DNA from 2 places in the Rathayibacter caricis DSM 15933 genome. Region 2 is predicted to be linked to the other one. Evidence: riboswitches for the same ligand, from Rfam matches in the RefSeq annotation. Region 2 holds a riboswitch; the other holds the start of a gene.

Region 1 (5,259 bases), 250 kb from region 2:
GAGAGGGCGGCCGCCGAGAGGGACGGTGCGGCCGAGCTGTTCGGCGCCGTGCTCGCGGAGCCCGCCGAGCGAGCCCGGGCCGCCGAACGGTCGGAGGCTCTCGGGCGCCGGCTGGGGGCTCTGGCTGACGCGCTCGCGGAGGAGCGCCGTATCCCCGATGCCGAGAAGGCGGTGGAGCGGGCCGAGCGCGCTCGTGCGAAGGCTCTCGCCTCGCTCGAGCGGCTCGAGGGAGAGCTGAAGGAGCTGCCGGTCCGGCTCGACGCCCTCGCCGCCGAGGAGGAGTCGCTCACTCCCGAGGCGGCGACCGTCCCCTCCCGCACCGACGAGCTCGCCGCGCTGGAGCGACGCATCGCGGCCGCCGCCGAGCGCGAGGCCGCCGCGTCGTCGCTCGCATCGCTCCGCTCGGCCTACGCCGACGCCGGACGCCGGCACGGCGACCTCGCGGCCGAGCACTCGGCCCTCATCTCCCGCCGGTTCGCCGGCTTCGCCGGGGAGCTCGCCACGGCCCTGATCCCCGGGGAGCCCTGCCCCGTCTGCGGTGCTCGCGAGCACCCGCGTCCGGCCGAGCACGGCGACCTCGCCCCGGTCTCGATCGAGGACCTCGACCGGGCCCGGGCGGCGGTCGACGCGGCCGCTCGAACCATGGACCGCGCCCGCGATCGCGAGAGCACCGCGGCGCTCGCGCTCGCCGCGCTCGAGGAGCGGGCGGGAGTGGACACCCCAGAGTCACTCGACCTCGCGCTGATCGAGGGGCGCGAGCGGCTGGCCGCCGCCCGCGCCGCCGCGTCGCGCTGCGAAGCCCTGCGGAGCGAGCGCGGCACGCTGCGCCACCGGCTCGACGAGCTGACCGCGCTCCGCGAGAGCGCCCGCACCGACGACGACCGGCTGACCCGAGAGGCGACGATCGCGGCCGAGGCGCTGCGGACCCTCCTCGAGAGGGTCGAGGCGCAGCGCGACGGCGCCGACAGCATCGCCGCCCGCGTGGCCGAGCTGACCGAGCGGCGCCGCGTCGCCGACGCCCTCGTCGCGGCGGAGGACCTCCTGGTCGCGCGCACCCGCGCGGCCGACGAGGCGCAGGAGCACCTCGAGTCGGTGCTCGCCGAGCGCGACTTCGCGAGCGCGGCCTCCGCCGAGGCGGCGGCGCTCACCGCGGGCGAGCGCGCGCGGGCCGAGGCCGTCGTCGCCGAGCACGAGCGGCGCAGGGCCGCCGTCGACGCGGTGCTCGCGGAGCCCGAGCTGCAGGGGCTTCCCACGACCCCCGTCGACCTCGCCGGCGCCGAGGAAGCGGCCCGACTCGCCTCCGCCCGCCGCGACGAGGCACGCTCGCGGCTCTCGGTGCTCGAGCACCGGGCCGCACGACTGGCCGAGCTGTCCGTCCTCGCCGAGAACAGGCTGCGCTCGCTCGAGGGCCGGCTCCGTCGGCACGAGGAGCTGCGTGCTCTCGCCGAGACGATCGACGGCCGGGGCCAGAACACCCGCCGCATGGATCTCGAGGCCTTCGCGCTCGCGGGCCGCCTCGAGGAGATCGTGGGCGCGGCGAACCTGCGCCTCGGCGCGATGACCAGCGGCCGCTACTCCTTGCTCCACGACGACTCCCTCGCCTACCGCAACACCTCCTCCGGCCTCGGGATCGAGGTGCTCGACGCGTTCACGGGCGTGCGCCGCCAGCCCGCCTCGCTCTCGGGAGGCGAGACGTTCCTCGCGTCGCTCGCCCTCGCCCTCGGTCTCGCCGACGTCGTCACGGCGCAGTCGGGCGGTATCACACTCGAGACGATGTTCATCGACGAGGGCTTCGGCTCGCTCGACGCCGAGACCCTCGAGACCGCGCTGGGCACGCTCGACGCGCTCCGGTCCGGCGGTCGCACGATCGGACTCATCAGCCACGTCGACGCGATGCGCGAGCGGCTGCCGATCGGGCTCCGTGTCGTGGTCGGCGATCGCGGCGACAGCACGCTCCGCACGGACTGAGCGCTACCGCGCCGATCGGCGGTGCCGCGCGACCGCGTCCGTGTTCCCGCAGCGCGCGGAGCAGTAGCGCTGCCGACCGGCCCGGGATTCGTCGACGAAGACCCTGTCGCAGCTCTCGCGCGCGCAGACGCCCATCCGGAGCCCGGCGGAGGAGGACACGAAGAACGCGAGGCCGCCCGCGGTCACCGAGCGGACGCGAGTGACGACGTCGCTGTCGTCCGGCACGAGGTGCAGGTGCGGCGGCATGCCGTCGTGGGTCGCGACGAACAGCGACCCGGCGACCTCGGCGAGCAGGGCGTTCACCTCGTCGCAGCGGGCCTGGACGGAGGTCGCGGTGAAGACGCCCCGCATCCGCCTGCCCCAGGTCCGCAGTGCGAGCGTCGCGGAGGGAGCGAGCGCCGGTTCGCGGACGCCCTGCTCGCGCAGCAGCGGCTCGATCGCGTCGTCGGGCGCCGCGTTCACGAGCGCGGCCGCGAGTCGCGGGCCGACCTGGTGGCGGTGGTCGAAGCTCATCCGCCGACTGTAATGGTTGAACGTCACCGAGGCATGACGTGAGGATCGGCGCATGCACGAGCACCGATGGACACGACTCTCCCGCCACCCGACCAGCGAGGGGATCCTCAGCTACCTGCAGTGCCCCTGCGGGGCGCGGGAGATCGAGCTCCTCCCGCTCGCGCCCGCCGTGCTCGTGGCCTCCAGGGAGGGTCGGAGCCGCTGCTAGGGTCGTGCGCAGTGACACGGGGTGCCCGAGAGGGCTGAGAGAAGACCCGTTGAACCTGATCTAGTTCGTACTAGCGAAGGGATGTCGCGAATGAGCATTCGCACGCCTGCCCACCCGACCCTCCACGACCTCGACGGGGCCGCCGTCGGCCGCGATCTCGAGGAGCTGCGCCGGAAGGCGCCGCTCGTCCAGTGCATCACCAACGCGGTGGTGACCGGATTCACGGCCAACAGCCTCCTCGCGCTGGGCGCCAGTCCGGCGATGGCGGACCTGCCCGGCGAGGCCGGCGTCTTCGCCGCGATCGCCTCCGCGACGCTCGTGAACCTCGGCACTCCCGGTGCCGAGCAGCGCGCCGGCGCCCGCGAGGCGATCGCCGCCGGCGGCCGGTGGGTGCTCGATCCGGTCGCCGTCGGCCCGCTGCCGGTGCGCACCGCCTTCGCCGCCGAGATCGTCGCCCTGCGGCCCTCGATCATCCGCGGCAACGCCTCCGAGATCCTCGCGCTGGCGGGACTCGGAGCAGGCGGGCGCGGAGTGGACGCGGTTCACGGCGCCGAGGACGCGCTCGACGCCGCGAAGGAGCTCGCGCTGCGCACCGGCGCCGCTGTCGCCGTCTCGGGTCCGGTGGACCTCGTGACCGACGGGGTCGCGATCGTGCGCGTCACGGGCGGGCACCCCCTCCTCACCCGGGTGACCGGCGGAGGCTGCGCTCTCGGCGCGGTGATGGCCGCCTTCCTCGGGGCGTCGGACGATACTCCCGCAGCAGCGCTGCGCGCCGCCGTCGCGGGATCGGTCGTGTGGGGCCTCGCGGCCGAGCACGCGGCCTCCGTGTCGGCCGGCCCCGGATCCTTCGCCGTGGCGCTGCTCGACGCGGTCTCGGCCCTCGACGCGGCGGTCGTCGCGGAGAAGGCGAGGATCGCATGAGGCCCCTCGACCTCTCCGTCTACCTGGTCACCGACACCCGGCAGTGCGGGGTGCGCGGAGTGCCCGCGGTGGTCGCTGCAGCCGTCGTCGGCGGTGTCCGCACGGTGCAGATCCGCGACCACGACGCCTCCGCGGCCGAGCTGCTCGCTCTCGTCCTGGCCGTCGCCGAGGTGCTCGACGACAGCACGACCCTCCTGGTCGACGACCGCGTCGACGTCGCCCTCGCCGCGCGGCTCGCCGGCGCCCGGGTGCACGGCGTGCACGTCGGGCAGTCCGATCTGCCCGTCGCCGCGGCACGCGCGCTGCTGGGACCCGACGCGGTCGTCGGGCTGACGGCGAACACGACCGCCCACCTCGACGCCGTCCACGCCCTGCCCGCGGGCACCGTCGACTACCTCGGAGTCGGAGTGATCCGCCCGACCACCACGAAGCCGGACCACCCGGCGCCGCTCGGGATCGACGGCTTCGCCGCTCTCGCCGCCGCGACTGCGCTCCCCTGCGTCGCCATCGGCGGCGTGGACGCCCGCGACGCAGCTCCCCTGCGGGCGGCGGGCGCGGCGGGGCTCGCCGTCGTCTCCGCGATCTGCACGGCGGCCGACCCCGCCGACGCCGCTCGGAGCCTGCGCTCGGAGTGGGACCGATGACCGCGCGGATCCCCCGCGTGCTCAGCATCGCGGGCACCGACCCGACCGGCGGCGCGGGCATCCAGGCCGACCTCAAGTCGATCGGGGCGCTCGGCGGCTACGGGATGGCGGTCGTCACCGCGCTGGTCGCGCAGAACACGCACGGTGTGCGCTCCGTCCATCTGCCCCCGACCTCCTTCCTCCGCGAGCAGCTCGACGCCGTCAGCGACGACGTCGAGATCGACGCGGTGAAGATCGGGATGATCGCGACCGCCGCGATCGGCGCCGAGATCCTCGACTGGCTCGAGACGGTGCAGCCGCCGCTGATCGTCGTCGATCCGGTCATGATCGCGACCAGCGGCCACCGCCTGCTCGACCCCGAGGCCGAGGAGTGCGTCCGCGGGCTCGTCCGTCGGGCACACCTCGTCACTCCGAATCTCCCCGAGCTCGCGGTGCTCGCGGGGACAGCGCCCGCAGAGGACTGGCACGAGGCGCTGCAGCAGGGCGCGCAGCTCGCCCGCAGCCTCGGCACCGCCGTGCTCGTGAAGGGCGGCCACCTCGACGGCCCCTCGACTCCGGACGCCGTGGTCACGCCCGAGGGCGAGGTGCGCGAGGTCCCGGGTGAGCGCGTCGCCACTGCGAACACGCACGGCACGGGCTGCTCGCTCTCCTCCGCCCTGGCCGTGCTCCTCGCCGGACGCTCCACCTCGGCCGACGATCTCGCCGAGGCGCTGACGCAGGCGAAGGAGTGGCTGACCGGCGCCCTGCGCGCGGCCGACGCCCTCGAGGTCGGCAGCGGCAACGGCCCGATCGACCACTTCCACCGGCACAGGACCCCGCCGTTCTGCAGCGCCGTCTGGGAGGAGACGGAGCCGCTGCGCCGCGCGATCGACGCGCTGCCCTTCGTGACCGCGCTGGGCGACGGCACCCTGGAGCGCGACGACTTCGAGTGGTACCTCGCCCAGGACGCTCTCTACCTCTCGGAGTACGCGCGCGTGCTCGCCGTCGCGGCGCAGAAGGCTCCTA
Region 2 (5,259 bases):
CGGCGTGCGCGCGCTGCTGCAGGTCGAGCCAGCGGCTCATCTCGGTGGCGGTGGGGGAGGCGGGCTCGTGCGTCATGTCTTCTCCGGAGCGTCGTCGTCGGTGCTCGGGACAACCCGGATCGGCACCGGGCCATTCCCGCAGCGGATGGGAGCCTCCTCCTCGCTCGTCGCCGAGCGCCGTGTCGGAGGTGCGTGCGAGCATGTCAGGACGGCATCGGTAGAGGGCGAGCAGGACGGCACGTGAGCAAACAGGACGGAAGCGGCCGACAGGTCACGCTCGACCCCGTCGACGATCCGCGCGCCAGCATCCTGCACATCGACATGGACGCGTTCTTCGCCTCCGTCGAGCTGCTCGAGCGACCCGACCTGCGCGGTCGCCCGGTGATCGTCGGGCACATCGGCTCCCGGTCCGTCGTCACCGCCGCGACCTACGAGGCCCGGCGCTACGGGGTCAACTCGGCGATGCCCATGGCCGTGGCGCTCCGCCGCTGCCCGCAGGCCGTCGTGCTCGAGCCGCACATGGACCGCTACCGCGAGGCGTCCCGGCGGGTCATGGCCATCTTCGACTCCTTCACCCCGCTCGTCGAGCGGCTGAGCATCGACGAGGCGTTCCTCGACGTGGCGGGAGCGCGTCGCCTGTCCGGCACGCCCTTCGCCATCGGCACCGCGATCCGCGAGCGCGTCCACTCGGAGCTCGGCCTCACCTGCTCCGTCGGGATCGCCAGCACGAAGTTCGTCGCTAAGCTGGCCTCCGGACGCTCGAAACCCGACGGCCTGCTCGTCGTGCCGTCCGACGGCGTGCGCGAGTTCCTCGATCCGCTGCCCGTGAGCGCACTCTGGGGCGTCGGAGCGAGCACGGAGGAGGCGCTGCTGCGCCGCGGATTGACCACCGTCGCCGGCGTCGCCGCGACCCCGCTGGCCGTGTTGATCTCCTCGCTCGGCGAGGCGACCGGTCGCCGCCTGCACGCCCTGTCGAACGGAGTGGACCCGCGCCCCGTCGACACCCGCGTCGTCGAGAAGAGCGCGGGCCACGAGATCACCTTCGCCGACGACGTCGCCGACCCCGAGCTGGTCCGTCGCGAGCTCCTGAGGCTCTGCGACAAGGTCGCGGTCCGCCTGCGTCGCGGCGGAGTGCGCTGCCGCACGGTGGCGGTCAAGGTGCGCTTCGGCGACTTCAGCACGCTCACCCGCTCCCGGACGCTGCCCGAGGCGACGGACGTGGCGCGGGTCCTCTACGAGGCGTCGTCGGCACTGCTGGAGGCGGCGAACCCGATGCGCCGACCCGTGCGCCTCATCGGCGTGCGCGGCGAGCAGCTCGTCGACGGCGACGAGGTCGCCTTCTCGCTCTGGAACGACTCCGACGACTGGCGCGACGCCGAGCTCGCCGTCGACGGGGTCGCGGCACGCTTCGGCACGGGGGCGGTCCGACCCGCCTCGCTGCTGGCGCGTTCGGCGCCGGAGTCGGCGAAGGGCATCGACCTCAGCGACACGCTCGCTACGCGGAGCCGATCGTCAGACTGACGGGCCGGTGATCCGATCCGTTGGGCGGCAGGACCTCGACGGTCGCCGCGGGCACGCCGTCGGCGAGGGCGTGGTCGAGGCCGACCAGCGGGAGGAGCGACGGCCACGTGGCAGGGAACCCGATGCCCGAGGTGCGCACGAGCCCGGCCTGCTCGAGCACCGGGGCGAGCAGGTGGTCGTCGGTCGCCGTGTTGAAGTCGCCCACGACGAGAGTCCTCGGGGACTCGTCCGCCGCGAGGGCATCGGCCAGACCGGCGAGTGTCGCATCGCGCTCCTCGTGGTCGCCCAGTCGGAACGACGCCAGATGCACGACGAAGAGCCGGGTCGTGCCCAGCGTGGTGCCGATGTCGACCGCGAGCGCGCGGTCCCAGCCGAGCCCCAGATCCAGCGGCTCGCCGTTCGAGAGCACTCCCCGACTCCAGACGCCCACTGTCCCGACGACGTAGGAGTGCGGGTAGGCCTCCGACAGCTCGTCGTCGACCGCGTCGCGCGCGTCGGCGGTCAACTCCTGCAGCGCGATCACGTCGGGCTCGGCAGAGGCGAGCTCCGCCGCGGCGGCGCCGGCCTCGCCGCTGCCGCCGATGTTCTGGCTGACGACCGTGAACGAACCGGAGCGCACAGCGGCAGCAGGCACCGCGACGGGCAGGACGAGCACCCCGTAGACCATCGCGAGCACCGTCACGGCCGCACCGGCACCGCGCGAGCGCAGGGCGACGGCCGAGGCGACGAGCAGGAGCACCGCGAGTCCGGACCACGGGATCGCGGTCTCGACGACCGACAACCAGCCCGACGCCTCCGGGAGCACGCGGTGGAAGGCGAGGAACGCGGCCAGCCCCGTGCTCGCCACCGCGACCGCGGTCGAGCGGACCGGGTGTCGACGGCGGGGGCGGGAAGGCATCCTCGATCATCGCATCGGCTCCCTCGACCGGGATGGGGGAGTGCTGTGCGCGCCCGCGCGGCGGTTGTCGCCGCCGAGAGCCGCGGAGTAGCGTTCGGGCATGCCCAACATCGCCGTGTCCCTGGCCGACAAAGTCACCTCCGCGGGTACCGCGACGATCTACGGGGAGCCCGTGAGCGTCGACGGCGCCACGATGGTCCCGGTCGCCCTCCGCTGGTTCGGCTTCGGCGGGGGCAGCGGATCCGAGGACGGTCAGGAGGGCGGTGGTGGCGGCGGCGGTGCGGTCATGCCGATCGGCGCCTACATCAAGGACGACCTCGGCCTGCGCTTCCAGCCCAACATCGTGTCGGTGCTCGCTGTCGGCATCCCGTTCGTGTGGGTGACCGGCAAGGCGCTCGCACGCATCGTGCGGGCCCTGAAGAAGTAGGGGCGCTCAGCGCGTCCGGATCGGGCGCGCGGTGAACCAGGTCGTCTTGGTGCGGCCGAATCCGACGACGAGTCGCTCCGCGTCGGTCGGGCGTCGCGGGTCGTACACGACGACGACGGGCTCGCCCGCCATCCACGCGTCCCCTCGACGCTGCGGCGTCTTCAGAGCGCGCCGCTCCTCGCCGTTCTCGAGCCGGTAGGCGACGAGCAGACGCCCGGCCCGCGCTCCCGGGTCGTCCGCGATCACGCGCCCGCGGACTCGCCTGCCCTGTGCCAGCAGCTCGCGGCGGAGGCGTCGTCGCCGCTCATGGACGAGCACCTGCAGCAGCAGGAGCAGCAGGACGGCGAGAACGACGACCACCGACCACAGCATGCTGTCTATGATTGCTGACGAACACGGGAGTCCGGTGCACCGGACTGAGAGGAAGGCTTTCAGCCTTCGACCGTCGAACCTGATCTGGGTCATGCCAGCGAAGGAACGTTTCGATCTCCTCTTACTACCCGTGCCCTCCATTCGCTTCCACGAAAGGGCACGTCAGTGCAGAACACCACCACCCCCTCCGCCCGCACCGCTCCGCGCCGCGATCTGCGCTGGCGCGTCGTCGACATCGTCGTGGCGAGCGTCGTCGCCGTCGCGAGCGGCATCGTCTTCTGGGCCTGGGGCCTGGCGACGAACGTCCTCGGCCTCGCGTTCGAGTTCCTCCCCGGGCTCGGCGGGATCCTCGGCGGCGGCTGGCTCTTCGCCGGTGTCCTCGGCGGTCTCATCATCCGCAAGCCCGGTGCAGCGCTCTACACCGAGCTGCTCGCCGCGGTCGTCTCCGCGCTCATCGGCACCCAGTGGGGCTACCTGGTCCTGCTCTCCGGGCTCGTGCAGGGTCTGGGTGCCGAGCTGATCCTGGCCCTGTTCCTCTACCGCAGCGGCCGCCCGATCGTCGCTCTGCTCGCCGGAGCGGGGGCCGGGCTCGCGCTCGCGATCAACGATCTGCTCCTCTGGTACGTCGGAGTCGACGGGCTCTTCGCCACGGTCTACATCGTGTCCTCGATCGTCTCCGGCATCCTTCTCGCGGGCCTGCTCCCGTGGCTCGCGGTCCGCGGACTGGCCGCCTCCGGAGCGCTCGACCGCTTCGCCTCGGGACGCGAGGGCCGGGTGATCGACGGAGCGGCCGCGGGCGCCCGATGAGCGGCGCGGCGGTCTCCGCCCGCGGATGGAGTTGGCGGCACGCCGGGCGCTCCCGTTCCGCGGTCACCGGGCTCGATCTCGAGATCGCAGCCGGGGAGCGGGTGCTCCTGCTCGGACCCTCGGGCGCGGGCAAGAGCACCCTCCTGCACGCTCTCGCCGGAGTCCTCGGCGGCGAGGAGGACGGCGCGTCGACCGGCGCGCTCGTCCTGGACGGGGACGCACCGGTCCGTCGTCGCGGAGTCGCGGGCCTCGTGCTCCAGGATCCGGACACGCAGGCGGTGCTCGCCCGCGTGGGCGACGACGTGGGCTTCGCCTGCGAGAACCTCGGTGTCCCGGCGGGCGAGATCCCGGAGCGGGTGCGGCAGGCGCTCGACGACGTCGGGCTGGATGTCGCGCTGGACCGTTCCACCTCGGCGCTCTCGGGTGGTCAGAAGCAGAGGCTCGCCCTGGCGGGTGTGCTGGCGATGCGCCCCCGACTCCTGCTGCTGGACGAGCCGACCGCGAATCTCGACCCCGACGGGGTCCGCGAGGTGCGCGACGCGGTCCAGCGCAGCACGGCGCGCAGCGGGGCGACCCTCGTCGTCGTCGAGCACCGGGTCGACGTGTGGGTCGATCTCGTCGATCGGATCGTCGTGCTCGGCTCGGACGGCGCGGTGATCGCCGACGGCGCTCCGTCGACCGTGCTCGTGGAGGCCCGCGCGGTCCTCGAGGCCGCCGGCGTGTGGCTGCCGGGGGAGCGCCCCGCGCGGCGCCCGGGACCGGACGGCGCCGCCCCTCCGGCGCTGCGCACCGTGGATCTGGCCATCGCGCGACCGCTCTTCGGAGTCCGCCACCCGCCCCGCGTCTCGGAGGGACTGGACGTCAAGATCGGACAGGGCCGGGTCACCGCCGTCCTCGGGCCCAACGGAGCGGGCAAGTCGACCCTCGCGCTGACCCTGGCCGGGCTCCTGGATCCGGCGGCGGGACAGGTCATCGCGTCGGACGAGGTCCGGGCCGGGGCGTCCCCGCATCCGCACCGCTGGCGCTCGAGGGAGCTCGCGGATCGGGTCGCGATGGTCTTCCAGGAGCCGGAGCACCAGTTCCTCACGGCGCGAGTGCGGCAGGAGCTGCACCTCGGCGCCCGCGACGAGGCGGAGCGCTCGCGCGCCGACGCGATGCTCGAGCGGCTCGGGCTGTCCTCGCTCGCCCACGCCAATCCGTTCACGCTGTCGGGCGGGGAGAAGCGGCGCCTCGC

What was found. A riboswitch is a leader RNA that binds a small molecule or an ion and turns the genes downstream of it on or off. The one in region 2 is predicted to bind thiamine pyrophosphate.
Region 1: linked by a shared signal. The riboswitch ahead of thiM (hydroxyethylthiazole kinase) and the one ahead of C1I63_RS13465 (ECF transporter S component) in region 2 are both predicted to bind thiamine pyrophosphate.

Annotation. Positions count from the first base shown of each region.
Region 1 is NZ_PZPL01000001.1:2,646,258-2,651,516, reverse strand. It holds gene C1I63_RS12290 (AAA family ATPase) at 1-1,968, shown strand, start outside; gene C1I63_RS12285 (CGNR zinc finger domain-containing protein) at 1,972-2,481, opposite strand; gene C1I63_RS19800 (hypothetical protein) at 2,534-2,689, shown strand; TPP riboswitch at 2,697-2,788, shown strand; gene thiM (hydroxyethylthiazole kinase) at 2,780-3,610, shown strand; gene thiE (thiamine phosphate synthase) at 3,607-4,254, shown strand; gene thiD (bifunctional hydroxymethylpyrimidine kinase/phosphomethylpyrimidine kinase) at 4,251-5,259, shown strand, end outside.
Region 2 is NZ_PZPL01000001.1:2,897,658-2,902,916, forward strand. It holds gene C1I63_RS13440 (TIGR03086 family metal-binding protein) at 1-76, opposite strand, end outside; gene dinB (DNA polymerase IV) at 241-1,521, shown strand; gene C1I63_RS13450 (endonuclease/exonuclease/phosphatase family protein) at 1,496-2,419, opposite strand; gene C1I63_RS13455 (hypothetical protein) at 2,520-2,846, shown strand; gene C1I63_RS13460 (DUF3592 domain-containing protein) at 2,853-3,218, opposite strand; TPP riboswitch at 3,233-3,341, shown strand; gene C1I63_RS13465 (ECF transporter S component) at 3,384-4,025, shown strand; gene C1I63_RS13470 (ABC transporter ATP-binding protein) at 4,022-5,259, shown strand, end outside.